One region of the Vibrio sp. 10N.261.51.F12 genome, then DNA from elsewhere that is predicted to be linked to it. Evidence: predicted binding sites of a transcription regulator. Region 1 holds the regulator's gene; each other region holds the start of a gene.
What was found. Region 1 encodes CRP, which controls carbon source genes, mostly activating them, when cyclic AMP is high. Its sites were predicted from a motif close to TGTGANNNNNNTCACA; they were not measured.
Positions count from the first base shown of each region.

Region 2: dinG (ATP-dependent DNA helicase DinG) is a predicted target of CRP. The motif match lies at 2,197-2,212, and genes of this name have one in related genera.
Region 3: malT (HTH-type transcriptional regulator MalT) is a predicted target of CRP. The motif match lies at 5,500-5,515, and genes of this name have one in related genera.
Region 4: deoD (purine-nucleoside phosphorylase) is a predicted target of CRP. The motif match lies at 3,985-4,000, and genes of this name have one in related genera.

Region 1 covers NZ_JBFROV010000007.1:48,984-57,192, reverse strand. Annotated here, with positions in the region: gene AB4405_RS04275 (LysE family translocator) at 1-148, opposite strand, end outside; gene AB4405_RS04270 (PLP-dependent aminotransferase family protein) at 280-1,668, shown strand; gene AB4405_RS04265 (hydrolase) at 1,665-2,651, shown strand; gene AB4405_RS04260 (YheU family protein) at 2,708-2,920, shown strand; gene AB4405_RS04255 (phosphoribulokinase) at 3,153-4,022, shown strand; gene crp (cAMP-activated global transcriptional regulator CRP) at 4,267-4,899, shown strand; gene AB4405_RS04245 (DUF1338 domain-containing protein) at 4,970-5,761, opposite strand; gene astD (succinylglutamate-semialdehyde dehydrogenase) at 5,772-7,229, opposite strand; gene astA (arginine N-succinyltransferase) at 7,322-8,209, opposite strand, start outside.
Region 2 covers NZ_JBFROV010000014.1:406,293-414,501, reverse strand. Annotated here, with positions in the region: gene AB4405_RS09150 (TSUP family transporter) at 1-7, opposite strand, end outside; gene dinG (ATP-dependent DNA helicase DinG) at 22-2,109, opposite strand; gene AB4405_RS09140 (porin) at 2,644-3,675, shown strand; gene AB4405_RS09135 (DUF2057 family protein) at 3,843-4,541, shown strand; gene AB4405_RS09130 (MMPL family transporter) at 4,749-7,193, shown strand; gene AB4405_RS09125 (TonB-dependent receptor) at 7,241-8,119, opposite strand.
Region 3 covers NZ_JBFROV010000021.1:19,980-28,188, forward strand. Annotated here, with positions in the region: gene glgB (1,4-alpha-glucan branching protein GlgB) at 1-69, opposite strand, end outside; gene malQ (4-alpha-glucanotransferase) at 415-2,592, opposite strand; gene AB4405_RS14000 (glycogen/starch/alpha-glucan phosphorylase) at 2,689-5,142, opposite strand; gene malT (HTH-type transcriptional regulator MalT) at 5,705-8,209, shown strand, end outside.
Region 4 covers NZ_JBFROV010000012.1:119,226-127,434, reverse strand. Annotated here, with positions in the region: gene AB4405_RS06710 (HlyD family secretion protein) at 1-181, opposite strand, end outside; gene AB4405_RS06705 (DUF3302 domain-containing protein) at 185-559, opposite strand; gene AB4405_RS06700 (DMT family transporter) at 677-1,561, shown strand; gene AB4405_RS06695 (lactate dehydrogenase) at 1,585-3,123, opposite strand; gene deoD (purine-nucleoside phosphorylase) at 3,188-3,898, opposite strand; gene AB4405_RS06685 (DUF523 and DUF1722 domain-containing protein) at 4,228-5,181, shown strand; gene AB4405_RS06680 (MerR family transcriptional regulator) at 5,171-5,959, shown strand; gene phrB (deoxyribodipyrimidine photo-lyase) at 5,991-7,400, shown strand; gene AB4405_RS06670 (L,D-transpeptidase family protein) at 7,400-8,209, shown strand, end outside.

The DNA.
Region 1 (8,209 bases):
AGCCAAGCCCGATACCCAGACAATGTGGCAACGTTTTAACATAGCCAAAATTGGCACCCGACGCCGTTAACATCACATTGTTAGGCCCTGGCGTACCTGTCATGACAATCGCAAACAAAGCGACTGACATTATAAACGACCATTCCATGCTGCTTCCTTAATCCAATAGCTTAAATTGTATCGATACAATTTGCCATTTTATGGTTGCATAAATGATAAATTGCCGACAAAATAACCATAACAATGGATTAAACTTGACGCAAAAGGTTTATTGTCACCATGACAATCTCAAGCATTCGTGTAACTAAACAAGATCCGATGCCGATCTATAAACAGATTGCCGATCAGATCAGCGATCAAATCAACAATGGCACACTCTCGAGCAATGAAAAGCTGCCCACCCATCGCTGGCTAGCCGATCAGCTCTCCGTCACCGTGGGTACCATTACTCGCGCTTACGCAGAGGTTGAGCGTCGCGGGCTTGTCGAAGCACGAGTTGGAGCGGGAACGTATGTCACCGACAATGAGAAGCCGAGCTGGTTGTTTGAAGAGCTCCCAGAACACTCAAACGAGTGCAACTTTAGCTACAACATTCCACCGCGGCTCGATCGCAGCGACATGCTCAAGCAGGCCATGCAGCGTATAGGACAATCTTCGCAGCACCTTAATCAACTGATGCTATACCAACCGCCAACTGGTTTGGATGCTCATCGCTCTATCGTGGCAAACTGGTTGAAAGAGCAAGGCATCCTTCTCGATGTCAACAAGCTGCTGTTTAGCTCGGGGGCTCAACACGCCATTCAGATGGTCCTTGATACCTTTACTCGTCCGGGTGATACGGTGTTGGTGGAGCAGTACACCTACCCCGGTGTCATCTCACTTGCAAGGCAAAATCAGCTCACATTAAAAGGGGTTGAAATGGACGATGAAGGGATCACACCGGAGTCGCTCGAGGTATGCTGCAAGCGCTATTCTCCGCGCTTTTTATACCTCACACCCACACTGCAAAATCCAACCACTGCTATCATGTCACCCGCAAGGCGCCAAGCTATCATCGCACTATGCCAAGCCAACAATGTCTATATCATTGAGGATGACATTAACGGCTTGTTACTCGACTCGCCCCCAGCACCACTTGTAAACTCGGCACCAGAAACCGTCATTTATATTGGCGCCTTTTCAAAATGCTTAGCACCAGGGCTTCGTGTCGGCTATCTCAGTGCGCCAGAAAAACTGTACCCACAGCTTGTTCTAACTCTACAAAACCACAGCTGGATGATCAGCCCTTTGCTGATTGCACTCACCTGTGAAATGCTGCTATCTGGCGATGCAGAGCGCAATATCACCGCCATTCATAATGAAATGAGTCAGCGACTGGCCATCACCAAGCGCGTTCTCGGTGCTTTTAACATGCGCTACCAAAACGGTGGTTTTCATGTGTGGTTAACCCTACCTGAGCAGTGGCGACTCAGTGAATTTGTTCAAAAATCGGCAGAATTAGGGGTCATTGTTAAGTCTGGGGAGTTGTTTGCCCCTCCGGGCGGAACGGTCATTCCTGCGGTTCGGCTTTCATTAAGCTCCCCCCAAACGATCGAACAGCTAGAGAGCGGCGTAGAAAAGCTCAATACACTATTATTATCAAACCCAATCAGTGAATTCACATTATGAACACACCGACACTACAACCTTTTATCGCCGCCAAGGGACTCGGTAACCCGCATATTCAAACCTTGATACCTCGATTCATCCGTCGTCGTTCCTTGTTTGACCCCGTGTGGGAAACGCTTGAGACCCCCGATGATGACTTTGTTGAACTGGCATGGAGTGAAGATCCCCACAGTGATAAGGCAAAGCATAAACCGGTCTTTGTCCTCTTTCATGGACTAGAAGGCTGCTTTAATAGCCCGTATGCCAATGGGTTGATGCACGCCTTCGCAAAACAAGGCTGGCTCGCGGTTATGATGCACTTTAGAGGGTGTGGTCCCAATCTAAACCGTCTGGCTCGGGCCTATCATTCTGGTGAAATCGGGGATGCAAGACACTTCATTGAGCTTTTGGATCATCGCTACCCAAATGCCAAAAAGGTAGCCGTAGGCATATCCCTTGGGGGCAATATGTTGACTAACTATCTCGCCCATTATAAGACGGATACTAAGCTCGATAGTGCGACGATTGTTTCTGCCCCTTTAGACCTCGCAGCGTGCTCTAGCCGTATTGAACAAGGTTTTTCCAAACTATATCGACGCTACCTACTCTCTTCGATGAAGAAAAATGCATTATTAAAAACTCACCTACTCAGCGAGGCATTAGGGTTAACCGCCGCTCGAATAAAAGAAATGAAAAGGCTTTATGAATTTGATGATTTAATTACCGCGCCACTTCACGGCTTTAAGGACGCTGATGACTATTACCAACGATGTTCTGCACTACCACGCTTGAACGATATCGTCATCCCTACGCAGTTTATCCACGCTAAAGACGACCCATTTATGAATCATGAGGTGATTCCTGATTATGAGCTGACCCCTCATCTAAGCTATCGTTTACTCGAACAAGGTGGGCACGTCGGCTTTTTATCTGGAAGCTGGCGCAAACCCGTTTTCTGGCTTGAAGAAGTATTGCCAAGTTATTATCGACACCTTGCTGAATAACTCCTGTCGGGCTCATCTCTGATATACTCTCACCATCATAGAAGAGAGAGGTATTTATGATTATCCCATGGCAGCAGATCGCATCGGAAACACTCGATAATTTGATTCAAGAATTTGTATTGCGTGAAGGCACCGATTACGGTGAAAGCGAATACACTCTAGCCGATAAACTTGCACATGTACGAAGCCAACTAGAATCGGGAGAAGCCGTCATTGTCTTTTCTGAATTACACGAAACGGTCGACATCAAGATGCGTAACTCGTTGTAAATATCTCGCCTTTGGCTATGAGGTGCTATAGTAAGCCTCTGCTTATCAGTAAATAGTTGATGGTAGCTATACGTTTACCGTTAACTACATATTTACCGTTAACGATACGTTTGCCGTCAATTATAGATTGAATCGCTCATGATAAGCTCGTGCCCAGATTAAGATAAACCATACATAAACAACATTTCCCAGCTTATCGGGATATGAATACTAAAAATACACAGGAAGTGTTATGTCAGCGAAACACCCTATCATCGCGGTGACAGGCTCCTCAGGAGCTGGAACAACGACAACATCAGAAGCATTTCGCAAGATGTTCAACATGATGAACATCAGACCTGCGTTTATCGAAGGCGATAGCTTCCATCGCTTTACTCGCCCAGAGATGGATGTCGAGATCCGCAAAGCAAAAGAACAGGGTAAGCACATCAGTTACTTTGGCCCTCAAGCCAATGACTTTCCTGCACTTGAAACCTTTTTTAAAAACTACGGACAAAATGGCGTCGGCCAATTTCGTCGCTATCTACATACATTCGACGAAGCGGTCCCATACAATCAAATGCCGGGCACCTTCACGCCTTGGCAAGACTTACCCCAAAACTCTGACGTATTATTTTATGAAGGGTTACATGGTGGTGTTGTTGATGGTGCCATTAATGCCGCTCAGCACGTTGACCTCTTGATTGGCATGGTTCCAATCGTCAACCTGGAGTGGATCCAAAAATTTGTTCGCGATACACGTGACCGTGGACACTCCAGAGAAGCAGTGACCGATTCCATAGTACGGTCAATGGACGACTATCTCAGCTACATCACACCACAATTTTCGCGTACTCATATCAACTTCCAACGCGTCCCCACCGTTGATACGTCGAACCCACTTAATGCGAAGGGAATCCCAAGTCTCGATGAGAGTTTCGTCGTCATTCGCTTAAGGGGCATTAAGAATGTCGATTACCCATATCTACTCTCAATGATTGACGGTTCCTTTATGTCACGTCATAACACCATCGTCGTGCCGGGCGGGAAAATGAGTTTTGCGATGGAATTAATTGTCCGTCCTATACTACAGCAGCTAATAGAAACAGGGAAAATAGGTTAGTTTTTTGCGCCTAAACTTAGATGATTTTTTATACCGTGATCATGTGCACAGTTTTGTATAGGAAAATGGTCTGATGACACGATTAAAATCAAGAAAGTCCGCGCAAAAAAGGATACTATTTCTTTGAAACAGAAGATCGCTTGCGCCATCTTCAAAGTGCTTTTATGCTAGTGAGTCTCAACACAATGGACTTGCTATAATATATGGAAAGCAGCAAGCATACCCTGCAGAGGAAGTAAGAAATATGGTTCTAGGTAAACCTCAAACCGACCCAACGCTAGAGTGGTTCCTTTCACATTGTCATATTCACAAGTACCCTTCAAAAAGCACGCTAATCCATGCGGGCGAGAAGGCTGAAACACTTTACTACATCGTAAAAGGTTCAGTAGCAGTACTTATCAAAGATGAAGAAGGCAAAGAGATGATCTTGTCTTACCTTAACCAAGGTGACTTCATCGGTGAACTAGGCCTATTTGAAGAAGACCAAGAACGTACAGCGTGGGTTCGAGCTAAATCACCTTGTGAAGTGGCTGAGATTTCTTTCAAGAAATTCCGTCAACTTATCCAAGTTAACCCAGATATTCTCATGCGCTTATCTTCTCAGATGGCAAGTCGCCTACAAGTGACAAGCCAGAAAGTTGGTGACCTTGCGTTCCTTGACGTAACTGGTCGTATTGCTCAGACGCTACTTAACCTAGCAAAACAACCTGACGCAATGACGCACCCTGACGGCATGCAAATCAAAATTACTCGTCAAGAAATCGGCCAGATCGTTGGTTGTTCTCGTGAGACAGTAGGACGTATTCTTAAAATGCTGGAAGAGCAGAACCTTATCTCTGCTCATGGTAAGACTATTGTGGTCTACGGCACGCGTTAATATCTAACGTTACTAATAATTAAAAAGCCACCGCAAGGTGGCTTTTTTTATGGCGAAAGGGTGAGTCTATTTATTGATGGGTACTCTCAAAAATTTTATCCGCAGACGCTGCCACAAACCCTTGATAGTAGGTGTTATCATTCATTTTATAGCGCTTAGCAAACTCATAAAAACCTCCAGGCACACGCTTCTCTTCGCCTAAAAACGACACCAATACTTTATCGGCCATGGTCGATGATTGCTCCAGCAATACCTCAGGCGATCCCTTGACCTCACCACCTGATTCATTGATCTCAAAACCGGCCTGGCGCAAATAATGATTCACAGCCACCACGTCTTCAAAGCGCTGCAACTGATTCACACTCACGGTAAAGTGATTCGCACCATAACCATGAGCGGCAAGCCAAGAGGCATACTCACTTTCTTGCGCCAGTGTTTGATAATCTTCGCTGCTCAACGTCCACAGACGCCCACCAAACAGAAAATCTGCCGACGATACGGCCGCACTATCAACTTGATCCACCAGCTTGGTCACAATGGCCTGTAGCTCGGGTGAGCACTGCTCCACACACAGTTCGCTAATAAAAACCTTAGGTAACGTGTGGTCTGCATGCTCTAAATGAATGGCTGACAGCTTTTTAGCTTTGAATTCATACTCGCCTCCTTGCTGGTAACCAAGCTCAAGAAAAGGCTTGGCCAATGTCTCAATACCAACAGGGTCGAGATTAAAGGTGCGCAAGGCAATGTGATCATTAATCAGTGCTTCTTGCTCCTTCAGCAACCCCTGAATTTTCGCGGCGGATGGACACAGGCGCGTCGTATAATCTTGCCACAGTTGCTCAAATAACCATTCAACTTTCATATGTCGCTCCTTAGAGGTCGAGTCCTGGGCTTAAGGTCGCTGGAAGAATCGTTTCGTCTCCCTCCATCGATGCCATCGGATAGGCACAATAGTCTGCGGCATAGAAAGCACTCGGCCTCAGGTTACCGGATGCACCAGGGCCACCAAATGGTGCATCACCGCTCGCGCCCGTCAACTGACGGTTACGATTCACAATACCAGCACGGATATGGTCAACAAAATACAACCACTCGTCGTCATTGGTTGAGATAAGTCCTGCGGATAAACCAAAACGGGTATCATTGGCAAGTTCAACCGCTTGCTCTAGCGTTTCATAGCGTACAAGCTGCAACAACGGGCCAAAATATTCTTCATCCGGTAATACATCAATTGTGGTCGCATCAATCAACCCTGGCGTCACAAATGCTGCCTGTCGCTGCTGTGACTCAACCAAACTCTTGCCGCCTAAGGCTTGCAATGCGGACTGAGCCTGTATGATGTTTTGTGCTGCCTGCATGGATATTTGTGGTCCCATGAAGGGTGCCGGATCGGCAAACGGCTCATCGATACGTATTTTTGCTATCGCGGCGACCAGGGCCTCAACAAGCTGGTCACCTTTATCGCCAAAGGGAACATACAATCGGCGGGCACACGTACAACGTTGCCCTGCACTGATATAGGCAGACTGAATGATGGTGTAGACCGTTGCATCAAGATCGCCATACGCCTCACTGACAACTAATGGGTTGTTGCCCCCCATCTCTAGCGCCAGCATTTTATCAGGCTGACCGGCAAATTGACGATGTAGGACATGGCCAGTATTCGCGCTGCCAGTAAACAACACGCCATCAATACCTTTGGCATCGGCTAAAGCAATGCCAGTTTCTTTACCGCCTTGCACTAGGTTAATAACCCCTTCTGGCAACCCTGCTTCCTGCCAAATCTGCATGGCAAGCTCACCCACTAGTGGCGTTTGTTCAGAAGGCTTAAAGACAACCGTGTTCCCTGCCAGCAACGCTGGAACAATATGGCCATTGGGCAGGTGCCCTGGGAAGTTATAAGGCCCAAATACTGCCATTACACCAAGAGGGCGGTGACGAAGGACTATTTGGTTCCCCGCCGCTTCTCGCTGTGAGCGACCAGTACGCTCGTGATAGGCTCGAATGGAAATCGCAATCTTACCGGCCATCGCGCCCGCTTCCGTTCGAGTTTCCCACAACGGTTTCCCCGTTTCTTTAGCAATCGCTATAGCAATCTCTTCACTGCGCGCTTTTAGCTTTTCGGCAAAGGCTAATACAATGGCTTCACGCGCTTCAAACGAGGTTTTTTTCCAAGAGATAAACGCCTGTCTTGCGGCACTAACCGCGGACTCAACCTGCGCCGGTGTGGCTGATTGTCCCTGCCAAACCACCTCATTATTGTAAGGTGACAATGAATGAAATTGTTCACCAAGTCCTGCTACCCACTGTCCTGCGATCCATTGAGTCATCGAGAATTCCTTAACATATAAAAATGGTTGGAGCATTGTCTTCAACGCCACGAAAAATAACCAAACGTGGCGGGATAAACATCAAGAGCCTGTTACTGAGCGAGCATACGTACCATATCACCTTCAGAAAGGTTCAAGGCCTCGGCCACGCTTGGAGCTAACAAGACACGCTGGCTTTCTGCGTCATAAGCGGCTTTCGCGGCTGTTGCTCTAAAGTGTTCAAATGACGTATTTGCAATAAGGTAATCTTGTGAACTGGCGTGCTCTGAGATCGATACCTTGGCTCGGAATGAATTCCTAATCGCTTGGATATTTTGTAGATCGCACTCCACGGTCGGGCCAGCATCAAAAATATCCACATAGTTTCGACAGGTGAAGCCTTCTCTCTCGAGCAACTTCAAGGCGGGTTTGGTATTGTCATGCACCTGACCAATCACCGCTTGCGCTTCTTTACTCAACAAATTGACGTAAATCGGTAACTTAGGCATAAGATCGGCAATGAAACCCTTCTTACCAATACCCGTCAGGTAATCTGCCATGGTGAATTCAATCGAAAAGAAATGCTCTTGTAACCACTTCCAAAACGGTGAGTTACCTTCAGCATCTGATACACCTCGCATCTCTGCAAAAATCGTTTTAGAGAAGCGCTGCGGGTGCTCTGCCAGCATCAAAAACCGCGATTTAGACATTAAGCGACCATTAAGGCCAACACGATAGTCAGGCCTTAGGAACAAGGTGCAAATTTCACTGCATCCGGTGTAGTTATTGCCAAAGGTGAGCAGCTTAACGGTGTTGTTAACGCCCAGTTTGGGAGAGGAGTGAACCACAGTACTAATGTGGTAAGAGTAAAACGGCACATCCCAACCAATCGCACCTTCTATACCGGTGGTACCAGCAACCTCACCGGTTTCACTGTCGACACCAACCATCAGATAACCTTCATCGGTTGGCGAGGTGACATCGGTCTTACTGAAGCTGTA
Region 2 (8,209 bases), on a different contig from region 1:
ATTCCATGGAAACCGATCACCTTACTTTTCTATCGTTCTTTTAAATGGGGGCAGGGAATCGAGAAGAGATTTGCCATACCTTTTGGTTACGATACGCCTGTCGAGAATATACAAGGTTCCGCAATCTCTTTCTTTTCGCAGTAAACGTCCGGCCGATTGTATCAGCTTTTTACTGGCCTCTGGAACTGTAATCTGCAGAAATGGGTTACCGCCGCGGCGCTCAATATATTCGGCATGCGCTTGCTCTATCGGTGAAGTAGGCACGCCAAACGGTATTTTGGTAATAATGAGGTTTTCTAATAACTCCCCTGGAAGATCGAGCCCCTCAGAAAAGCTACCGGTTCCAAAAAGAACGCTGGTTTTACCGCATTGAGTCAGCGTTTTATGTTTATTTAGAATTTCTGTGCGCGAGCGTTCGCCTTGTACTTGCAGGTGCCAGCCTTTTAATGCGAACTTTCCTTTAATGTCATTGGCGACCTGGTTCATCTGCCAATAAGATGAAAATAGCACAAGGTTACTTTTACCATTAGCGATGTATTCCATGAGTTTCTCTTTTAACTCATCAGTAAAAGGCGTGGCTTGTGGCTCGTACTTCATCTTTGGCACAATCAAATCTGCTTGATTCGCATAGTCAAAAGGCGAAGCAAGGGCAAGAAACTGCACACCATCGTCTTCTTTTTGACTAATGCCACTTTGATGGCAGAAAAATGAGAAAGAATTAAGCGCTCTCATGGTGGCGGAGACGAGCACGGCGCCGACACAACGAGACCACAGCTGTTGGTCGAGTTGCCAGCCAACTTCGAGTGGCGATACGCTGACAATGTGGTCATTATCGCGTTCTTTACTTTGCTCAATCCAGCGAGCAAGCGGCGCCCCTTTTTCTTTTTGTGCCTCGCTCATTAAGCGCCAAACTGCCGCCAGATTGTCAAAACGCTGGATGTAGAATCCAAGCTCAGCCAGCGCAGGTTCTGCAATGCGCGTCGCGATCTCTCCATCTTTTAGTCGCTCTGAAATCAGATCGGCTATTTTAGCGGAAGCCTGCGCGCCTTTTTGGGTGATGGATTTAAGATCTTTCGCTTGGGTTTCCAGCCACGTCGGCAGCTCGCCGTTTTCAAATCGACAGTTATTGTCTTCAAAGGTTAGGCTAGAACAAAATGTATTCACTTCGCCTAGTATCGGAATAAGCTGCTGTATCGAGTCTTGAAGTTCATTGCGAAAACGACCGACACGTTTCTCGTCAGCCAGCCCCGAATATTTAGATACCGCTTGGTTTAAGCGCTCTAACCAACTCACTGTCCCTTTTAATGCCGCGGAAGCCGACGCATGATCACGCGCGACTTGTGGCAGGTGATGCGCTTCATCAAAGATAAAAATCGTATTTTCTGGCTCGGGTAGGATGACCCCGCCGCCCAGATCAGCGTCTGCCATGACCAGACTGTGATTAGCAATAATGACGTCGTTTTTATCGAGCTCAGAGCGTGCTTTAGCAAATGGGCACTGCCTATGTGCGGGTAATCCACTATTACAACTGTGCTTTTCACTGACAATAGACTGCCAGATTGAATCGTCAATCGGGTTAGGCCATGAGTCTCGGTCACCATTCCATTTGTTTTGAGACAGCTTCTCATACATATCTTGAAGCTGTGTGATGTCACTTTTCTTTGGTTTAGCATCAAACATGGCGAGCAGGCTGTTGTCATCAGCCTGACCGATACCGCAAGCGACCGCTAGCTTCTCCGCACAGCAATAGCGTTGACGACCTTTGGCAATGACAAAGGAGAAGTTTTGGTCGGTTATTCGTCTATATAGCGGTAAGTCTTTATCGAGCAGCTGCTCTTGAAGCGCTACGGTTGCGGTGGAAATAACAATCTTACGGTTATTTTGCACTGCAATAGGAATCGTGGCCATCAAATAGGCGAGACTTTTCCCAATACCTGTCCCAGCCTCCGCAACAATAATGCGTGTTGATTTGTGATATTGCCCAAGCAATGTCTTGGCAATTTCGGAAACCAGGTAGTTTTGCGCCCGGCGAGGCACAAAGTTATCCAACTGATGTTGCAGGTTTTGATAGCTATTACGAATAGACGTTTGAATTTTACTGGTTGTCATACTGTGATCCAAGTTGCAGTCGGGCGATGATAGCACACTTCGAACCATGGCAATTAAAGATTCTCGACAGGGTATTGCTGTTAGAGTTTTGATCTATATCACAAAAAATGAGTGAACTTTCATGAGTAACCATATAATTCGATCGGTGAAAAATATAAAACGCCAAAAAACATATATTGGTAGCTGATTGTTCTGTTGCTGGGGTGTTTATTGCACTCTTTGTGGAGTTATATGTAATTATTGGCTGTTGGATTTAGTTAAATATTGCAGTTTTGTACCATTAAAAAACTTTGCAGTGCATCACGGAAAGTGCTGTAACTTGCTGTTTTTTATCTGTTTATAATAATTTACCAAACTACTTTAGAGTGTTTGACATTGTCTTATAACTTTTGCATTCTTGATTTCGAGATTTAACGACGCTGAAACGACTTAAGAACAAAAGGTTGTTGTTCTAAAAAATGATTTTGGCGCGATATATATTAAAAAAGGGAACCGAAAGGGAATTCCCATCTAATGAAAAGGCAGTGGATTATCATGAAAAAGACTCTAGTAGCTCTAGCAGTATTTGCAGCAGGTTCTGCGCAAGCAGGTATCGAAATTTATAACCAAGACAAAGTATCTGTTAGTCTTACAGGTGACATTGAAGTTGTTTATCTTCAAGATATTGGCGTAGACCAAAGCACTGAACAGCAAATTCAAGATGCGGATTTCGGATTCGATGTTCGTTACGCAATTAACGACGATCTACAATTTGGTGCGTACTGGGAATTTGACGGTGCGAGTAGCGACGTAACCGGCGGTACTAACGATTTTGCACAAGTTGGTAATACATACGTAGGTCTATATTCTCAAGCTGCAGGTTCGTTGATTGTCGGCCGTCTTGACTCTATCCTAGATGATGCTGGTATCGGTTCAGATTATCAGTTTGGTTTCGATGCATTCTTCTCTAATAACTCACCATTTGGTGCTGACGAATCTATCCGTTATGACATCGATAAAGGCAATTTCTACGCTGGTATCGCATACAAACAAGATAAAAACGACAACGCAGATTTGGGTGAAGACGGCAACATGGTCGACGCTAAACTTGGTTACCGTGTAGCAGACTTTGATTTTACTGGTTTCTACGGCAAAGCAGACTTTAAAGGCGCTACTATTACAAATTCAGGTGATAGTGAAGAACTATACGCTCTAGAAGGCCGCTGGGCTGGTGTTGAAAACCTAAATCTAGAAGCTGGTTATTATCGTATGAATCATACTGAAGCTAATGTAGATAAAAGCATGGATATCTATGGTCTTGCTGCAGATTACACTATTAACAAAGTTATTCTTGCTGCCGGCCTTCAGTACGCAACATTTGACAAAAAAGAACTTCAGAGTGCAAACGGTTCAATACAAGATGTAGACTCAGAAATGGGTTGGTTCGTAAACGCTGGTTATATAGTAGCTCCAGGCGCAACTGTTTACGCTGAACTTGGTGGCAACGATGGTCACGGTCTTGATAACTCTGGAAACTACCAGTCAAATGATATCGGTTTCGCACTTGGTGCAAAAGCTGAATTCTAATCTAGCTTTTAGCTAACAGATTATATTGAAAGCCACCCTTGGGTGGCTTTTTTATGTCTGTTAATTAGTGATTTAGATGTCAATTTATCTAAAAAATCCTTTTTTGCGAGTGACCTCTGTGGCATGCTGTTTGACAAGAAAATAGGCCGTAGTAAAGGAAGCCGATTGTGAAAAATAGTATTGTTATTCTTACCGCGTTGAGCCTTGCATTTAGCGTTAATGCCGCAACACTGGTCCCTATGAAAGGGGTGTCGGTTTACTTTATTAACGGGCAAGAAGCCGAAGAGAAAATTGGCAAGAACCAATTGGTTGAAGGTGAAAATCAAGTTGTTGTGCGTATGGATAAAAAGCTGGGCAAAGGCAGTAGTTCAAATGTTTTTGCTTCTGCGCCATATGTACTAACGCTTAATGTGACAGGCGAAGAGGTGAAAATCAACCATCCAGTCGCGCGCAGTGAGCAAGAAGCTAAGGTTGCATTTCGTGGAGATTCGCCAGAATGGCGAGTGACGCAAGATGGCTACGCGTTAACGTACGAGCAAGAAAAGCTAAAAGGCAAAGATGGTTTCTTGCCTTATATGGCGATGGATGAATTGATCGCTGCACATAATGCTGAGCGTGGTATTACTTTTGCTTCTGGTGATATGGTCGTGGCGAAAGCCGCCACGCCTTCTACCACCGCGGTCGTTGCTACTACTGCTGTCGCGGCGACGACCGTTGCGTCCACAAGTGCCTCAGCGACGCCATCTAATGAAACGGCGGCGGCGCCAGTCGCTTCTGATAATGTCGCGCAGTTGCAAGCATGGTATTTGAAAGCCTCTAAGCAAGAACGTAAAGAATTCCGTAAATGGATGATTGACCAAGAATAGATCAGATTGATCCGATTTAAAAAAGGAGCCTTGGCTCCTTTTTTATTACCTGCACTACCACCTATAGCGCTAAATACAACGACTACCATTGCTGTGTTGCCTCACAGGTCTACCGCGTATTTAACGATACCACTAACAATAAATTGACGAGTAAAACGAATTTTGCGTTAAACTATCGATATTATTGCAATGCATTGTAAGCCTATCGTGAATCAACTTATCGCTCTTATCCAACGTTTTCCAAAAACGATTCTACTTATTGTTCTCATGCTAACCGCCGGCAGTGCCTGGTATGGGCAGCAGCACTTCAAAATGAATGCTGATCTTTCTTCTTTAGTGAAGCAGGAAGGGGGGTGGGTAGACAATCTCGTCCGTCTTGATAGCACCTTTCCTGAAACGGGTAACGTCGTGGTGTTGATCACCAGCGATGATCCCGAACTCGCCAAACAAAGTGTTGACACGTTATATGAGAAACTGGCTAAGACGGTTATCTTCAAAGATGTATTCGCACCTTCATTGCTTTCTTGGTTTCAGCAGTATGCGTTAGGATTTATCTCTGAGGCCGAGTTTAAGACTTTACAAGGTATCACGAGCAAAGAAATGGCGCCGCTAATGGCGGGGGCTCAGTCACAACAGCTTGATGTGTATCTTGGGCAATTGGTCGCCAAAAATTCAACGCATGATGATCCACTTTTAGACGCGCATGTATTGGACCCGCTTTTGGCCGCGATAAGCGGACAAGATATCGATTGGAATCAACGCTTACGTCAAGAGATTACGTCCCCTAATGCCTATGCGATAACGCTAGTCGCACAACCAGACGATAGCGTGAAAGAACCCAACAGAGTCATTATTGAAACGATCCATCAGATCATTAATGAGGCAAACCTGTCGGCAAAAGTGGAGGTCCAGATTACCGGACAAGCGGCATTGGACTTTGATGAGATCGCCGACGCGAACAACAGTATCGCGATAGCTGGGGCGGCGTCGTTGGCAGGTTTGGTATTGATCCTTGCGATTGGTATTCGCTCCGTTCGTGTCATTATTGCTTGTTACCTCACGGTGATCATTGGCTTAACCTGGACGTTTGCCGCCGGACTTTTCGTCGTGGGTTATTACAACACGATATCCATTGTGTTTATGGTCATGTTTATCGGGTTGGCTGTCGATTTCTCAATACATTTATGCCTGCATATTCAAGAGCTGCGAATCAAAGGTGAAGACAATACCCTTAGCCTCACTCATGCAGTTGCGCACTCTTTCAAACCCCTTTCTCTGTGCGCATTGTCATCCGGTATCGGGTTTCTGAGTTTTTATCCCACCGCCTACACTGGTCTCGGCGAACTGGGCATTGTATCGGCGTTAGGTATGCTGCTAGGGCTGACTGCGACCTTTATTGTGATTCCGCTATTTTTTACCTTATTTGGTTACCCAACCGTTAAGCATAAAACCGACACGCGCTTTTTTTCCGCGTTTGGTTCATTGCTAACTACCTATAAGCGTAGTATTTGTCTGTTGATACTTGGTGCCGCTTGCGTGATGGGTTACGGTGCGACTCAGTTTAAGTTTGATTTCTCAACATTGGTTCTAAAGAACCCCGAATCTGAATCGGTACTAGGGCTGCACGCGTTACAGCTGCATGGTTTGGGTTCCAGTTATCAATTGTATGCGATTGCGAGTAACGAACAGGAAGCCAAAGAATGGAAGTCTCAATTGGTGCAGCAAGCCAGCGTGAGTCATGTCCTCATTGCCAGTGACTTTATGCCCAACGATCTTCAGGAACGAACGAAAGCGCTGTCGGATTCTTTGGCTGTAGACTCGACCGTTAGCCCTGTTTCGTTAAGTAATTTTAAGCAACAAGCGATGGCAATGGGCTGGCAGGGAGCTAAAGATATTCCAGACACCATTGATGTCGAAAATACGACTCGTCATTTGTTTAGTGGATTAGATTCGGGATTGTTGTCCGCTATCGGGGCGAATAGCAATGAGTTGGACCTTAAGACCGACCTACCGAAATCGTTGCTGACCCGATATGTTGGTCAAGCCGGGGAATGGTTAGTTACCGTAACCCCAAGCGGCAATATGAGTAATGTTGAGGAGCTGAATCAGTTTATTGGTGATGTGCAGTTTATCGCGCCAAATGCAACAGGTCGGGCGGTGGCTGAAAAAGAGGTCGGCGTTATCGTTGTGGATGCATTTCGCTCGGCGATTCTTATGTCCGTATTTGCCATCGCACTGATTCTTATTTGGACCGTGGATAAGAAACGCGACATTATTCTTATTTTTATTCCATTAGGGCTCGCGACGATCACCACATTAGGAATGATGTACTGGCTGAATTTGTCGATGAATATGGCGAATATTATTGTTGTGCCATTGATCTTTGGCTTGGGTGTCGATAATGGCATTCATATCGTTAAGCGGTTTCGAGCGGTCGGCAGTCTAACGGCATTTTTTACTACCTCAACCCCTAAAGCCTCGTTAATAAGCTGTCTGACAACACTGGCAACCTTTGGTGCCCTGATTATTGCGAAACACCAAGGTATGCACTCGATTGGTTTGGTTCTGACCATTGCGTTATCAAGCATCCTTCTCTTCAGTTTGGTGTTACTGCCAATTATGCTAGAAGCGACAAAGAAAAAGGCCCGTTAAGGGCCTCTTTCAAAAAATGGTTCTATTCTTGGAGGTGTATCTAGAATCTAGAATCTAGCATCTAACGTCATGAAGAAACTTTTTCTTTGTCCGAAACCGATCTCGCTGATCAATACCCAGTTTGGTGTGAATTCATATTGCGCACCAACGAGGGAGTTCCAGTTGTTGGCGAGGCTTTGATTCACGGTGAATTTAGCGTCTTGTATAAACCCTAAGTCGCCAATTGATCCGAGTGGTAAATCTTTCACATTTCCCGTTAAAGTTTGTTCAATATTTTGATATTGCGCGCCAACCCAAGCGCGAAGTGGCCAATCACTGTTTCTTGAAAAATCATAGCCAATACGAGGAGATACTACTATCGAATCGATTTCACCATCAATGACCGTGAGTTTTGTTTTGGTGTAGCTGGCATCGACTAAAGCAAATACACTCTCATATCCACCTGCTATTACTGTTCCCGCCCCATACATATGCCCGTCAAGGTCGAGGCGAAATGGGGCATCAAGATTGTCGATATGGAAATCACGTTCACCTATGATGCCTAAGTCAAGAGTACCGTCTACAGATTTTATTGTGGTTTCCGAATAGCCGTTTAGTTTCCCGCCAATGGCGTAGAAGTTAAGAAATGGTAAAACCCAAACATCTGCTTTCAATGTCAGAACTTCACTTTCTTGATAGCCACCTTCAGTTTTAATGTTCAGCGCTTTGACTATACTCGGTAATCCTGTCAGTGCTATTGAATCGACATTGATACCTTGAGACACGTTCATATAGCCTAAACTAAGCCCAAATGCTTCAGGCAAGGTATAGCCGCGAGCTTCTGCTTCTTCTTTGAAGAGAGGCAGCTCGATAGCACTTAACATAGGTGAGATTGTTGCGCCAACCATAGCGGTAAAGGCAATCGATAGCGAACGAGATGTGACCATGAACCTACTCTTTTTAATGATGATACGTGTCGTATTGATAGCGAGCGCGGATTTTAAAGGATAGCAGTATTATTGGAAAGGGATTATATC
Region 3 (8,209 bases), on a different contig from region 1:
GTCTGCGAATGATGCATTCGACAGTCGTTCATACGCCTGATCTTGTCTTTTAAGCCTTGTTTTATTCAACGTTCATCTCCCTCGACCAAATCTGTCTCCTAATTGTAATAATGTAAGCATTAGAGACATCATAAAAAAAGCCCGCGCAAGGCGGGCTACCAGCATTTTCATTGTACTTAAATCCAGTTATACAGGAAGTGATTCATTCGATATTTTTGTGTGCAAAATGTTATAACGCATCGGATTTACACTATAAACTGGACCGCAGCGTCAACGGCTCGAGTTCACCTCCAGCACATCTCTTTTTTTGAACACAAAAAAGCACAGCCACCCAGCTCGCTCAGCGCGATATCTGGATAGTACTGTGCTTTTTATTACTCAATTAATGCAAGAATAACCCAAAGGGATTAAACGTTATTCGCCGGCTTTCGAGCGCGCTTTAGACAGGCTCTTAGCAATACGATTGACGCTTTCTTTTGCAAAAACTTCGTCCAAATTCATCGACAGTTTACGACGCCAGTTAGGGTATTCATCGACGGTGCCTGGAATATTGACGGGTTTATCCATCTCTAACCAGTCTTCAAGTTGAACACTGAGCAGCGTTGATGACCCAGCGCCCAAATGCAGCTGCAGTGCCTCACTTAGGTGCGTATCCATAGGGACTAAACTTGCATCTCGACCCACACCTTCTGGTAGGTAACCGTGCCAAGCCACGCTATCTAAGATGCCTTGCTTACATTCTAGGCGGTCATTAAATAATTCTTTCAGCTGTGCTTCATCTGGATATAAACCAATGTCTTGACCCATTTTCAGATCATCACAATGCCAGAAGCCTCGTAGTGTTGGCATATCATGGGTACACAAGGCTGACATCGACTGTTCTGCATAGTGCTTAGGTGAAATAAAGCCACCATCTTCAGCGGTTTCGAAGAAGAACACCTTGTAAGAATGCACACCCGCATCACGCAAGATATCAACAATTTCATCAGGAACCGTACCCAAGTCCTCACCAATAACGCTGCATTGATGACGATGCGATTCTAATGCCAGAATGGCCAGCATATCTTCCACAGGGTAGTAGACATAAGCGCCCTTCGTCGCGTTCTCGCCTTTCGGGATCCACCATAAACGTAACAACCCTAACACATGGTCAATACGCAATGATCCACAATGCTTCATGTTGGCGCGCAACAGTTCAATGTATGGGTCATACGATGTGTCGCGTAACGTTTGAGGATTCAACGGAGGTAGCCCCCAGTTTTGCCCCAGTGGCCCCAAAATATCAGGTGGCGCGCCAATACTGGCATCCATCGCCAGGTTACCGTTGTCTGCCCATGTTTCTGACCCAGAATCCGCAACCCCTACCGCAAGATCACGATAAAGACCAACCGCCATGCCTTTCTCTTCAGCGAGTGCTTGCGCTTCATTTATTTGCGTATCAGCGACCCACTGCAGGTACATGTATAAATGAACTTTGTCCTGATTATCAGCGATGTATTTCTGTGTCGCCGCATTTTCAAAACGGCGATATTTTTCAGGGAATACTGGCCATCCCCACACGCTCGAATCTTCCGCGTGAAGGTCTGCATGGATGGCATCAAATGCCGCCTGATGAACGAGGCTTTCTCCGCCTTGTTCCACAAAATCTAGGAACAGGCTGCCGCGCTCAGACTGCTTGTCTAGATGACGCAATTTGAACTGAGAAAACAGCAGCGGCAGAACACTCATTTTCAAAGCCGCAACTTCTGTGTAATTGACCCAATGAGAATCACGTGCTTTTTGCAAACGAAGTTGGAACTCAGAACTGCCCACTTGTTGTTGAGCATCAGCGCTCAATGCAAATTCAGGCACAGAGCTCACGTCGATATACAGAATATTTAACCAACGACGTGACGATGGGCTGTATGGACTCGCGCCCTCAGGGTTCGCAGGGAACAACGAATGAATTGGGTTCAAACCAACAAAATCACCACCACGTGCGGCAATGTCGCTCACTAACTGCTTTAAGTCTCCGAAATCACCGATACCCCAGTTATGCTGAGTTCGCAACGTATACAATTGAACACTCGGTCCCCAAAGCTTTTTACCTTGATCAATCTGAGGTTGTTTGAAACAGGCTTTCGGTGTACAAATCAACGTCATCTCATAAGGTGTTTTACGACGCTTACGTTCCAAGTACAATTTGTGGTAACCCCAAGGGAGGTCACTTGGCAACGAAAATACTAAAGGGCCACCCTCGGCGCGCTCATCACGAACGATCTGAGATTGAAGATAGCCTTCAAGTACTTCTCCCTGCTCTGTTTCTAGGCGCCAACTAAAGTCACTCTCACGAGCACTCACACCAAGGTTAAGTTCTACTTCGATAGCATCGCCATCTTTCACTACTAGGACTGGCTCTAGAACTTCTTTCTTGTGTTTTCGTTCTGCTGACTTCAGCAGAGTCTCATCATTAGTCGTGTCATAGCCTAAAGACGCAAGCAAACGAAGAATAATATCGTCTTCTACTTTCGCTTCACTGCCCCACGCACTCACGTAGCTGTCGGCTATTCTTGCCATGTCAGCAACTTGCTTTAATGCTGTTTGTTCTTTCATCGCTCTCTCCGAAGGACATCATTACCTTCAAAACGGTAGGGTTATTAATAGATATAAGGAGTAAAAGCCAAGGCTCGAGGCCTTGGCTTAGGTTGCTTAACGAGTTACTGCTTCAAGCTTCCAAATATTGTTGACGTAGTCGCGTATTGAACGGTCTGACGTAAACTTGCCCACCAAGGCAGTATTTAGAATGGCTTTCTTCGCCCAACCCGCTTGATCTTGATACTGCTTGCCCATGTCTTCATGTGCTTGCACATAAGAGGCAAAATCAGCCAAACATAGATAAGGGTCACCACCATCTAGCAAGCTATCGTAGGTTGCACGAAGTAAACCTGGTTTACCTGGCGTAAATTCTTCGCCTAGCAGTAAATCCAAAGATGCTTTTAGTAGCGGGTCCGCGTTGTAGTAGTCGTAAGGGTTGTAGCCCTGAGCTTTCACTTCTTGAACGCCATCAACATCTAGGCCAAAGATGTAGATATTTTCGTCACCTACTTCTTCACGAATCTCAACGTTTGCACCGTCCATCGTACCGATAGTCAACGCGCCGTTAAGCGCCATTTTCATGTTACCCGTACCTGATGCTTCTTTACCTGCTAGCGAGATTTGCTGAGATACGTCCGCCGCAGGGATGATGATCTCAGCCATGCTCACGCGGTAATCAGGAATGAAGACCACTTTCAGCTTATTGCCGATGCGAGGGTCGTTGTTGATCTTCTCTGCAATCTTGTTCACCGCGAAGATGATCTCTTTCGCTAGGTGGTAGCCCGGCGCCGCTTTTGCTGCAAAGAAACAAACACGTGGCTCACACTCAAAACCAGGTTCGTTAAGAATACGGTGGTAGAGAGAGAGAATGTGTAGCAAGTCTAGGTGCTGACGCTTGTATTCGTGTAGACGTTTAATTTGAACGTCAAAGATCGCGTTAGTATCCAGCTCGATTCCCATGTTCTCTTGAACCCAATCAGCAAGACGCTGTTTGTTTTCTTTCTTAACGGCCATGAACTCTTTTTGGAATTTTGCATCGGTTGCAAACTGAGCAATACCTTCTAGCTGCTCTAGTTTCGCCGGCCACTCTGCACCGATCTTGTCAGTAATGAGTTTCGATAGACCTGGGTTACAGAACTTCAACCAACGACGTGGCGTGATGCCGTTTGTGACGTTAGTCAGTTTACCTGGGAAGATTTCGTTGAACTCTGGGAACAAGTCTTTCTTAACCAGCTGAGAGTGAAGTGCTGCTACACCGTTCACTTTGTAAGAACCAATCACACATAGGTTTGCCATGCGAACCATACGGTGGAAACCTTCTTGAATGATAGAAAGCTTCGCTTGCTTCTCACCATCACCCGGCCACATCTTGCGAACTTCTTGCATGAAGCGGTGGTTAATTTCAAAGATGATTTCCATGTGACGAGGAAGCAGACGGCTGATAAGAGATTCAGACCATGTCTCCAATGCTTCTGGAAGTAGTGTGTGGTTCGTGTATGCGAATGTGTGAGCACTGATTTCCCACGCTTGGTCCCAAGTTAGACCTTTCTCGTCAATTAGGATGCGCATTAATTCAGGAATGGCGATCGTTGGGTGCGTATCGTTAAGCTGAATCGTTTCCTGCTTAGGAAGATCCGCTAGTGCAAAACCAGCCGCTTCATGACGACGTAGAATATCGCGAACCGACGCCGCTGAGTGGAAGTACTGCTGCATTAGACGCAGAGTCTTACCTTTTTCGTGGTTATCATTCGGGTATAGAACCTTCGTGATGTTACCAGCATCGATTAGCGAGTGCTGTGCTTCAAAGTAATCGCCGTTGTTGAAGCTTGCTAGTGAGAAAGGTGCAATGGCCTGACATTCCCAAAGGCGCAGCGGGTAAACGGTGCTTGACTCGTAACCGACAATAGGTAGATCCCACGGCATTGCTTTTACTTCCATGCCTGGAACCCAAGTGCGTACTTCTTTACCGTCAACGTATTCAACATCTACACGACCGTAAAAACCAATCTGTTGTGCCAGTTCTGGACGAGCCACTTCCCACGGATAACCTTCAACACCGCGCCATGCGTCAGGTGCTTCTTTTTGACGACCATCTTGGAAAGATTGTTTAAAGAGACCGTATTCGTAGTGAAGACCGTAGCCTACTGTTGGGTATTCTTGAGCGGCACAAGAATCCATGAAACAAGCCGCAAGACGACCAAGGCCACCGTTACCCAATGAAGGATCACGTTCTTCTTCAAGCAGATCCGTTAGGTTGTGACCTAATTCTTTCATAGCTTGAGTGATTTGTTCATACAGGCCCATGCTGATCAAGTTGTTACCTGTCAGGCGGCCAATTAGGAATTCAAGAGATAGGTAGTTAACGCTTTTCGCGTTCTTGATGCGGTCGTCCGCTTCCGTTGCAAGTAAGTCAAAAGTGGTAAGCTCTGCCAGCGCGCGCCCCATTGCCAAATACCATTGGCGCTCGGTCGCGGTTTCTACTGTCGTAGCATAAGTCGCAGAAAGATGCTTTTTAACACTGTCTTGGAAAGAAGCTTTGTTGAATTTTTTCTGTTGCGCAGGTTTCATTAAGAAATCTCACTTTAAGTTTTATCCATCTGTCACATATCGTGCATGGTGACGTCTCCATAAACATCCTCCTACTTCCGACTCCTTGGAGGATGAGTGACGAGGGCGTAGAGGGCGTACTCCCCTTCAGAGAGTGATCAATATCCCATTTCAATTGGGCTTTGGCTTTTATCCGGTGATAACGATCACGCCAGCGTCACAATCACTGTAATCGCTAACTAAGACTGTACGGTTAAATAGGTGCATATCGAATTCGAAATTTGAGTCTGAGATCACAATTGAATTAAAAAATTCACCTAATCGGACGGTTTTTTTGTATACATGACGCCCAAGCAGTACGACCAGCACACAACTATTCGTGATAATGATCACAAATTCGTGGCGTAGTTGGCGTGTTGTTTGTTTTTAAAGCAAAATCTAGCCGTTGATCAAACACTGTAGAGCTAGACCTCGCCTAACATCAAAAAGGCAACTTTAAAGTCGTAGAATTCGTGTCTTTTTCCTCATCGAGGCCGCTCAGTATTAGCGAAGACACTAACTATAAAAATGATAGGAAATATCTATGTGGATTCCTTCAAAATTAACTCGCCCAGGACGCTTGCATAACGCTATCGTCCGTCCACGAGTTTTGGACCTACTTTCACAGGCCCCTTTTTACAAGCTTGTACTTTTTCGCTCCCCTGCTGGATATGGTAAAACCACCATGGCCGCACAATGGTTGTCTGACAAACCTCACGTCGGCTGGTACAGCGTCGATGAAAGTGATAACGACTCATTTCGCTTCGTCAACTATCTCTTACAGGCGATTAATAAAGCGACGCACAATAGCTGTCCTAATGCTCAGAAACTCGCAGAACGCCGTCAATTCTCCTCTCTTCATTCTCTACTCGGAGAAGTATTCTCAGAACTGACGAGCTACCACCACGAATGCTACGTCGTACTCGATGATTACCACCTCATCACCGATGAAGACATCCATGAAGCCATGCGTTTTTTCCTTAAGCACATGCCCGATAACATTACATTGGTCGTGACAAGTCGTGGTAATCCGCCACTAGGGACTGCAAACCTGCGTGTACGCGATTTAATGATTGAAATCGGCAATGAATTACTCGCGTTTGATACCGAGGAAACCACGCGTTTCTTTAATCTGCGTCTCGCGGATGATATCGATGATGAGACCGCTGACTCTTTGCGAACTTACGTCGAAGGCTGGCCTTCTGCTTTACAGCTGTTTGCCCTACAAGCTCAACATCAAAAGCGAACGTTAGCACAATCCGTCGAAACCATATCTCAGTTTAATCACGCTCACCTTTGGGACTACTTGATCGAAGAAGTGTTTGATTTACTAGATAAAGATACGCGTAATTTCTTAATGCAATGTTCCGTTTTAGATCACTTCAATGACGATCTGGTCACGGCATTAACCAAACGAAATGACGCGCTCAGCATGATTGAATCTTTAAATCGTTTTGGTCTATTTATCTATCCGCTTGAAGGCGAAAACCATTGGTTTCGCTTCCATAACTTGTTTGCTGAGTTCTTGTCGCATGAACGTAAAGCCAGAATTCCGCAGCAAGAATTGGATCTTCACCTCGCCGCGGCAAAAGCTTGGTTAGAACAAAGCGTTCCCCATCAAGCGCTCAGGCATGCAAGATTAGCCGCAAATAGCGAACTCACTGTGACCATCCTCAACGAGTTTGGTTGGAAAATGTTTAACCAAGGAGAGCTTGCTACGCTGGAGGAGGCCATTCAAATCCTAACGGATGATCAACTCTACAGTCATCCGAGGTTGTGTATGCTGCAAGCATGGTTAGCACAAAGCCAGCATCGCTATAACGAAGTCGGTGAGCTGATTGCTAAATCCGATAGCGAGATGGCATTACGCAAGGTAGAGCGTTCTCAAAAAGAAGATGGGGAATTCAACGCGCTGCGTGCTCAGGTTGCCATTAATCAAAACTCACCAGAAAAAGCACTTGAGCTGGCTGAACTGGCGTTAGGTGAACTGGATCATTCGGTCTATCGCAGTCGTATTGTCGCTACCTCGGTCGTTGGTGAAGTCAACCACGTCACGGGCCAACTCAGTCGCGCACTGCCAATGATGCAGCAAACCGAAAAGCTAGCGCGTCAGTATCATGTTTACCACCAAGCGCTATGGGCACAGCTTCAGCAAAGTGAAATTTTAATTGCTCAAGGCTATGTTCAAGCGGCTTATGAGGTGCAAGAAAGTGCGTTTAGACTGATCGAAGAACAACAACTGCACCAAGTCCCAATGCACGAGTTCTTGCTTCGTGTCCGAGCGCAAATCTTATGGTGTTGGAATCGCTTAGATGAAGCGGAAGAGTGTGCTTACAAAGGGCTAGATATCCTAGGTAAGCATGAGCCAAGTAAGCATTTACACAGCTACTCAATGATAGCTCGCATTGCCATTGGTCGTGGTGAATTAGACAAGGCTTCAAAGACCATTGAGCAGATTCAACACCTGATGAAACAGTCAACCTACCACGTAGACTGGACAGCCAACGCATCGCTTTCTTTGCTACTGTATTGGCAAGCAAGAGGCGACCAAGACTCGATTGAACAATGGCTTGAGACGGCGATCAGACCCGACAGCGCATGCAACCATTTCTTACAACTGCAATGGCGTAATATTGCTCGCGCTCAGATTTGCTTAAAGCAATTTGATGAAGCAAAAACAACGCTACAGTTTTTGGCGAAAGAAGCGGCGACCTATAACCTAGTCACTGACACGAATCGAAATCTCATTGTAGAAGCGATCTTATGGGTGCAACTTGGCGACGACGAAAGTGCCAAAGTACGCTTAAAAGAAGCACTCGTACTGACGAACCAAACTGGCATGATTGGTAACTTTTTGGTGGATGGTGCAACTATTGGTCATTTGCTTGAAAAACTCGCCTCACGCTCTGAGCTTGGCGACCTTGAACGTCATCGCGCCCAACTTCTGATGAAAGACATCAACACGACGCAACGCAGTCGTTCGGTGCATTTCAACGAGGAGTTTGTCGAGAAGCTCGTCAATCACCCCAATATACCGGAGTTAGTACGT
Region 4 (8,209 bases), on a different contig from region 1:
AGAACTGACCACCGACTTGAGTAAAAGGGTGGTTATAGTTCATTAATAAAATGAGTGTACCAATCAGGACGACACCGCCGAGCACGGCAGTAGGGACGGTCCATTTATTCAGTGGAATCTTAAAGATCTTGAATACGGCAATACATAGTGCGGCATACGTTAATATGAGTAATAAATCCATGAATTACTTCTCCTCTTCCACAGATTGAGCGTGTTGCACGACTTGTTTACCCTTAAGGTACTTAATTTCTTGTTCCATATTCGTTACTTGATCGACCAGCTTTTCTAAACGGTGATGAAGGTCATGCTGCTCTTCTTCGAGCTTATGAAAGCCCCAGCCGCGTTCTTTGCGCCACAATGTTGCCCAAATCCATAAAAATGGCCAAATGGTATGAAGTGTGAATAAACTTACCCAACCCGCGACATGTATGGCATCCTGATGTGGATGATCGCGCTCTTTTGATATTTCATAAGGGATGTCGTGAATAACAATAATTCCGTAAAAGATCACAAGTGCTACAAAAACCAGTAGCCCTAATGCAAAGTAATCAAGAAACATAATTCATCCTTGTTTGAAGGTGATGTTAGCCAGAATGGCGCACAGTGTTAGGTTAAGTATTTGTTATATGAGTAAGTTAATCAATGGGTTTGTGATAATAAATTAAGGATAGAGTTAATGTTTGTGGGGGAGTTATCGGCGATTGGAGCCGCAATAGTCTGGGCATTGGCGACGTGGATTTATAGTCAGTTCAGTCACCACTTTTCTGCTTTGCAGCTAAATATTATCAAAGGTGTGATCGCGTCGCTAATGATGGCAATGGTCTTGCCACTTATGCCTGCACCAACATTGAGTATCGAGCCTCAGTATTTATGGGTGCTGGGGATTTCTGGTGTCGTTGGCATTGCGATTGGCGACAGTGCGTATTTTGCGGCGTTAAAACGGATTGGTGCGAATAAAACCTTATTATTAGAGTCACTTGCACCGCCACTTTCTGGTGTGCTAATGCTGCTTTTTTTAGGAGTGACATTGCAACTACAAAGTTGGCTTGGGGTAGTGATTACAACCGTTGCTGTTGCTTTCGTCGTATTTCAACCCACTCAGGCAGACCGTGCAAATGATATGGCGGGTATTGGTTTTGGGCTGGTGGCAAGTATATGCCAAGCATCTGGGGTCGTGATTTCCCATTACGCGTTAGTACAAGGTGATTTACCCCCACTGCTTGGGGCGTTTATTCGACTGACTATTGGGGTGCTGGCTGTTGTGATATTTATCCCTTTTATAGAGAAAAAACCTTTTTCTAGTATCCTAGCCCGCAGCAAAACGATGTCTCGACGACAATGGACGTGGCTGCTTGGGGCAATATTTGTCGGAACATTTCTGGCATTGTGGTTGCAGCAAATTGCGTTAAAACACGCCAACCCAGCAGTGGCGCAGACACTTATCGCAACCAGTCCACTATTTATACTTATTATTTATGCAGTAAGGGGAGAGCGGGTTAGCCGCCGAAGTGTGATAGGTACGTTATTCGCCCTATTAGGGATTTCTTTATTTTTTCTATAGTCGATGACGTCAGAATTTTATTATTACTCAAGTAGCTGTTTTAGCGTCATTGGGGTTTGGCAAATGTTTAATCGTTGAGCCGCGGTGAGCCCCTGTTTATCTTGATAACATAGGTTATGCCAAGCTCGGAATATGTCGAGTAAAGGCATAATGCCGTTGGGGCGTAATTTTCGCCTTGGCTCGTTAATAAAGCTTTCAAACAGCAATTGGAATCGATTTTGATAAAATAATGCACTTTGAATAGATGCCGTCTTTAACCAGCTATCGTTATGGCTATCATGACTGAAAACGTCGGCGTTACTAGCGAAAGAATCATTCCCCGATAGGTAACAGAGTCCCTTGCTGGCTCCATTGTCTTGATGAGCAATGGTCCATCGGTCCCGCCACCAACCCATTAGTGCTATATCCGTCGTTTTTGATTGACCGCTGTTGTCCCAGTGAGGGTCTTGCAACACATACATTAGGTCAATATTGTTTTGATGGATACGTTCAAGGTAGACGGTTAGGGCTGCCGAGCGCAAAAGGGGATCTTGGGGCATATAAATAGTGAGTGGCTTTTGGTCACCAATCATCTCAGAGATGAGTAGATAATGTGCGTAAGAGGTGTACGGCGCTCGAATTAATGTCCCAGTATTTGGATAGTTAAAGGTAGAGAAATTACCAAGGGGGTCTTCGACATTACTTCTGGCGAGAATATTTTGATAATTAATATCGATTCGCTCTTTGAGGCTGAAACCGCTGTGTTCTTTTGTTGTGTCATTCCCAGTAAAGCTTTTGTTCTCCGAATAATTTTCAGCCTGATAGCTACTCGGCAAGAACTGTGAATTCTGCTGATAAGCATCATGATCAAGGTTACTACTAGATTTGGTTTGCGCGGTGTAATTGGTGTGTTGGCATAGCACATAGCCCGAATTGGCTTCACAAGTGACAAACCAAAATACCCCGTTGTTACTGCTCTTTTGGAGACTTTGATAGTTTGAGGCAAGCTCATAGTGACTGGCATGGTTCAGCCAGCGAGCATCAATGTTGGCAAGTTTCCTACGACATCGACTCGCAATTTGGTCGATATTGTCGTAAAACGTTTTGGGGTTAATGTCGAGCTTTCGGCAAATCTCTCTGACGGAATAACCAGTAAATAAAAGTGCGAGTAATGCTTCTTGTATCAAGGTCTTTTTATTCGTGCCCGACCACTTATCGACAAATGTGCCTTGGCATTGCTTACATCGATAACGCTGACGATCGCCACTAAACCCAAAGGCATGATAACGCTCCTTATGGGTATAAACGGACATGCCAAAGTGCTCACATTGCGCATCTTTGCAGCAAGGGAGTCCATCATCATGAGCCAATTGCAATCGCTTTAGCTCGGAGAGGACCTCTTGGTTGTTAAGTAGGGGGGGAAACGCACCACATTCACGGCACACCATCGCAGGTCGCTTGGGATTACTGTGCTGCAAAATATACAAACTTGCATCACTTTGTCCAAAATTATCACACGCCAATGTTTTACAAAAATTGAGCTGTAACCCATTTGCGGCCCGCGGCAACTTGCCTTCTGACACGTTCACCCCCTATGGTTTGATAAAAAGCCAGTTCAACTTCAGGCATTGAACTGGCTTCGTAAACTTAAATATTGATCGCGGTTTCTAGCGCGACAGTCATCATATCGTTGAACGATTTTTGACGGTCTTCTGAGCTCAGTTTCTCGCCACGGATGATGTGATCTGACACGGTCAGAATCGTCAACGCTTTCGCACCTAAATCAGCCGCGACGCCGTAGATACCGGCCGCTTCCATATCAACCCCCAAAATACCTAGATGTTTCATCTTGTCGAAAATATCGGCTTCTGGCGTATAGAAAAGGTCTGCTGAGAAAATATTACCGACTTTAACCGGAACATTTTGTCCGCGAGCTTGCTTGACGGCTTCTTCTAATAAACCAAAATCAGCAATCGCAGCGAAGTCATGATCGTTAAAACGGATACGGTTAACCTTAGAGTCTGTAGAAGCTCCCATACCGATAACGACGTCCATTAAGTTGACGTCATCGCGTACTGCACCACAACTCCCTACTCGAATTACATTTTTAACGCCAAAATCTTTGATAAGTTCATGGACGTAGATGCAGCAAGACGGAATACCCATACCGTGACCCATCACAGAAACGCGTTGTCCTTTGTAGGTACCGGTGTAACCGAACATGTTACGAACATCGCACACTTTTTCTACGTTGTCTAAAAACGTATCAGCGATATATTGAGCGCGAAGTGGATCACCTGGCATCAGGACTGTTTCAGCAAAATCACCCGGGTTTGCGTTGATATGAGGGGTAGCCATCGTATTGCTCCTAATATTTTAACTAATTCTGTTGAACGCTTCGTTCTTTGTTAAAACGAATACTACCCGTATTTTAAAGGCTCACATGCGATTTAAATCACATTTTTTCGTGAAAACTACAGATAGCCACACAATGATAACTAAATGTGTTGAAAGTTGTTAAGCAATCGATTTACTCGCAGAATGGTTTGCACACATCAATAATTTTTCTGAAGAGTGAACTTGTGGCTGAGTCGCTCGTAATATTGTACAGATTATTTTTTTGTATCACTTATCAGGTTGTGCTATTCCTTATACATAACCATTTTTTGTACAACGAGGAACCGCAAATGGATGAGCAACCAATCACGCTGGGTATCAGTTCTTGTTTATTGGGAGAAAAAGTACGATACGATTCGGGGCATAAACAAAGTACCTATGTGAATAAGGAACTAAGGGACTATTTTTCATTTGTATCGGTGTGTCCAGAAGTTGGGATGGGGTTACCTGTACCAAGGCCAACCATACGCCTTATGTCTAATGAAGAACGCATCAGCTTGGTTGAAACGAAGGACGCTACGAAAGATTATACCGACGGAATGCTGACTTATACCCATCAAAAAGTGGCAGAGTTAGAAGACACTGAAATGTGTGGCTACATCGTTTGCGCTAAATCTCCAAGTTGTGGCATGGAAAGGGTAAAGGTGTATACCGTCGGTCACGCCAAAACAAATGGCGTGGGTCTATACACAGAGCACTTGATGAAGAAAATGCCTTGGTTACCTGTTGAGGAAGATGGAAGACTCAATGATCCGGTGTTGAAGGAGAACTTTATTTCTCGAGTCTTTGGGTTAAATGATTTTTATCAATCCATGCAGGGCGCACCTACGCCAGGGAAAATTGTTGATTTCCATTCTCGTTACAAGTTAACACTTATGGCGCATAACCCGAGTGCCTATAAATCATTAGGGCGTTTAGTCGCACATCAAAACGAACTTGAGCCCAGTGATTTTTATCAGCAATACCGTCAGGGGTTGATGGACGGCTTGAAACACAGGGCAAGTAGAAAGAATGTGACCAATGTGCTGATGCATATTCAAGGGTATTTTAAACGGTCTTTGAACGCAGATGAGAAGCGTGAGCTATCACAAGTGATTGATGACTATCGCACTGGTGTCTTACCGTTACTGTCACCGCTCACATTGATCAAGCATTACCTCAGGGCCTACCCAGATGATTACCTAGCGCAACAGCGCTTTCTACAGCCGCACCCAGAAGAAATGCGGTTACGTTATGGCCTCTAAAGAAACATGCTATGCGATTCGGGAAGTGGCTGATATTACTGGCATAAAACCAGTGACGCTAAGAGCTTGGCAAAGGCGTTACAACTTAATCCAGCCAGAGCGTACGGATAAAGGTCACCGACTCTACACGCAAAGTGATATCGAAAAGATAAAATGCGTACAAGGTTGGTTGGCGAAAGGGGTTTCCATTGGCAAGGTGAAATCACTGATCGATTCCAATACGTTACTGACGGAGCAAACCACATCGGTTCAACTTGACGAAGTGGAGCATGTACTCGAAGCGTTGAGTCTTTTAGATGGCAGTAAAACAGACCGAATCATTAGTTATGTTTTGAAAGAATACCCGTTAGCGGTTGTAGAAACACAATTTGTGTTGCCCGTACTGTCCGCGATCGATTTTGTTAAAGCAGGGCTGCGTTCTTTGCAGCTTGCTCTATTTCGGACAACGTTGATAAACCGATTAATGTTGATGATTCAAGCTGAATCGAAGAAATCGTTAACAAGCAAATGCTTGCTCATCAACATGGACAGCGTTGGGAATGTGTTTGCATGGTTTTATTACGCCAATTTAGTTGAACAGGGTATTGCGGTGACATTTTTAGATGGCGTGGATGAGATCGCTGCTTTATTCAATGACGAGATAATGATGAACTTCCAGCACGTTCACGTGTTTGCTGAGAAATCGTTGTCGGAAAAGCATCTGGCCGTGATACGAGAACAACGTGAATATCGCGATACCCAGATCCATGTGTCGCCAGTCATTGACCTTTTAATCTGATCACCTTTAAGCCAAATTAAGAGAAACTAAGATGAAGAAACTCGTGCTGTTTAATCGTGATCTGAGAACCGTAGATAACACGGCACTTATCAACGCCATCGATGGGGAAACCCCGGTTGTCGGTTTGTTTATTGCGACGCCTCAACAGTGGCAGCAACATGATCTCGCGCCCATTCAAGCCGATCTAGTGTATCGCCGCTTAACGGTGTTGAGCAGGGACCTCGACGCTTTGAATATTCCTCTGCTTTATCACGAGTGCGAAGATTTCGATACTGCCAACGACTGGATAATCAATACGCTCGAAGAGTTAGAGATTGACAGTGTATTCATGAATTTAGATCATGAAGTCAACGAGATACAAAGAACCTTAGATTTGGCCGCTCGTTTAAAAAGCATAAGTAAAAAATTAATAACATTTGATGACAAATGTGTTTTGCGTCCAGGTACGGTTTTAAATAAACAGGGGAAGAACTTCAAAGTGTTTACCCCATTTAAAAACGCTTGGAAATCGCAGTTTACGCTACCTGTAATACAAAAACCGGCGATATCAGTGGCTGTCGATATTCCGTTGCCACATCAGTTTTCACCAACTCGTCCGTTTAGTTACCCACGTGTCAGCAGCCAGGATTGGCCTGTAGAGACGGATGACATCATTCAAAGGCTAAGAGAATATTGCCACGATAGGGTCGCTGACTATCATAACGACAGGGATTTTCCTTCAATAGACGGGACCAGTCAGTTGAGTCCTTATCTCGCGATTGGGGCTTTATCCGTTAGACAGTGTGTCGCACGTCTTTATTACGATGCGAAAGGCGAGGCGCTTTCCGCGGGGGCTGAGATCTGGCTAAGTGAGCTTATCTGGCGAGAGTTTTATCAACATTTACTTCACTTTGAGCCCAAGCTCAGTCGGCACGAGGGGTATCTGCCGTGGGAAAAAAACCTCGTTTGGCAAGGAAGTCAGGATTACTTCTCTTGCTGGTCGACTGGCCAGACCGGTTACCCGATTGTTGACGCTGCGATGCGACAGCTCAATGCCACGGGCTGGATGCATAATCGATTGCGAATGGTTGTCGCCAGTTTTTTAGTGAAAGATCTTCACATCGACTGGCGCCAAGGAGAGGCTTACTTTATGTCAAAGCTTATTGATGGCGATTTGGCTTCCAACAATGGCGGTTGGCAATGGTGCGCGTCAACAGGATGCGATGGTCAGCCCTACTTCCGGATTTTCAACCCGATTAGTCAAGGAGAGCGCTTTGATGCCCATGGCGAGTTTGTTCGTCAATGGATCCCTGAATTATCGGACGTGCCCAATCGTTATATCCATCAACCTTGGAAGTGGGCATCGTTTCAAAGTTTAGATTATCCGGAACCTATAGTTGATCACAAGACACAAAGAGAGATAACCTTAAGCGTATATAAAGAAGCAAAGGATCAACATTGATGTATCGTAGGACGATTTTAGCGGCTTGCCTAGGCTTCTCGCAGTGGGTAAATGCGGCGACATATGAGCTGCCGGAAGATGGCAGTAACCTTGTCGGGACCATCAATTATCATAGTGTCGTTGAAGGTGAGACAATGTCAGACATCGCGAAGCACTACGATGTCGGTTTTTTGTCTTTAATGGCAGCCAACAAGGGGGTCGACCCGTTTTTGCCGCCACAAGACTATGTGTTGACCATTCCAAGTCAAACCATACTGCCTCAGGTTGAGCACAAAGGCATCGTCATTAACCTTGCAGAGTTAAGGTTGTATTACTTTGAACCTGAGAAGAATATTGTGCATATTTTTCCGGTTGGTATCGGGCGTATTGGACAAGATACACCAGAAATGACGACCAAGATCAGTCAGCTTAGAGAGAACCCAACTTGGACGCCGCCAAATTCAATCAGGAAAGATTATTTAGAAAAAGGTGTCGAGTTACCTAAAGTCGTACCTGCAGGTCCTGAAAACCCGCTGGGGGACTATGCGATGCGTTTAGCTTATGGTACCGGGACGTATCTTATCCATGGTACCAACAAAGACTTTGGTATTGGCTTACGGGTGAGCGCAGGCTGTATTCGCATGGACCCTAAAGATATCGATTGGTTGTTTCATCAGGCCAAGGTTGGGTTACAAGTGCGCGTGATTGACGAGCCGATTAAAGTCGCGTTGGAGCCTGACAGAAGTGTATTCATTGAGGCTCACGAGCCGTTAACTCGCAGTGATGGCACAAAAAAGGCGATGACGATACCGCAGGAGCTTGAATGGTGG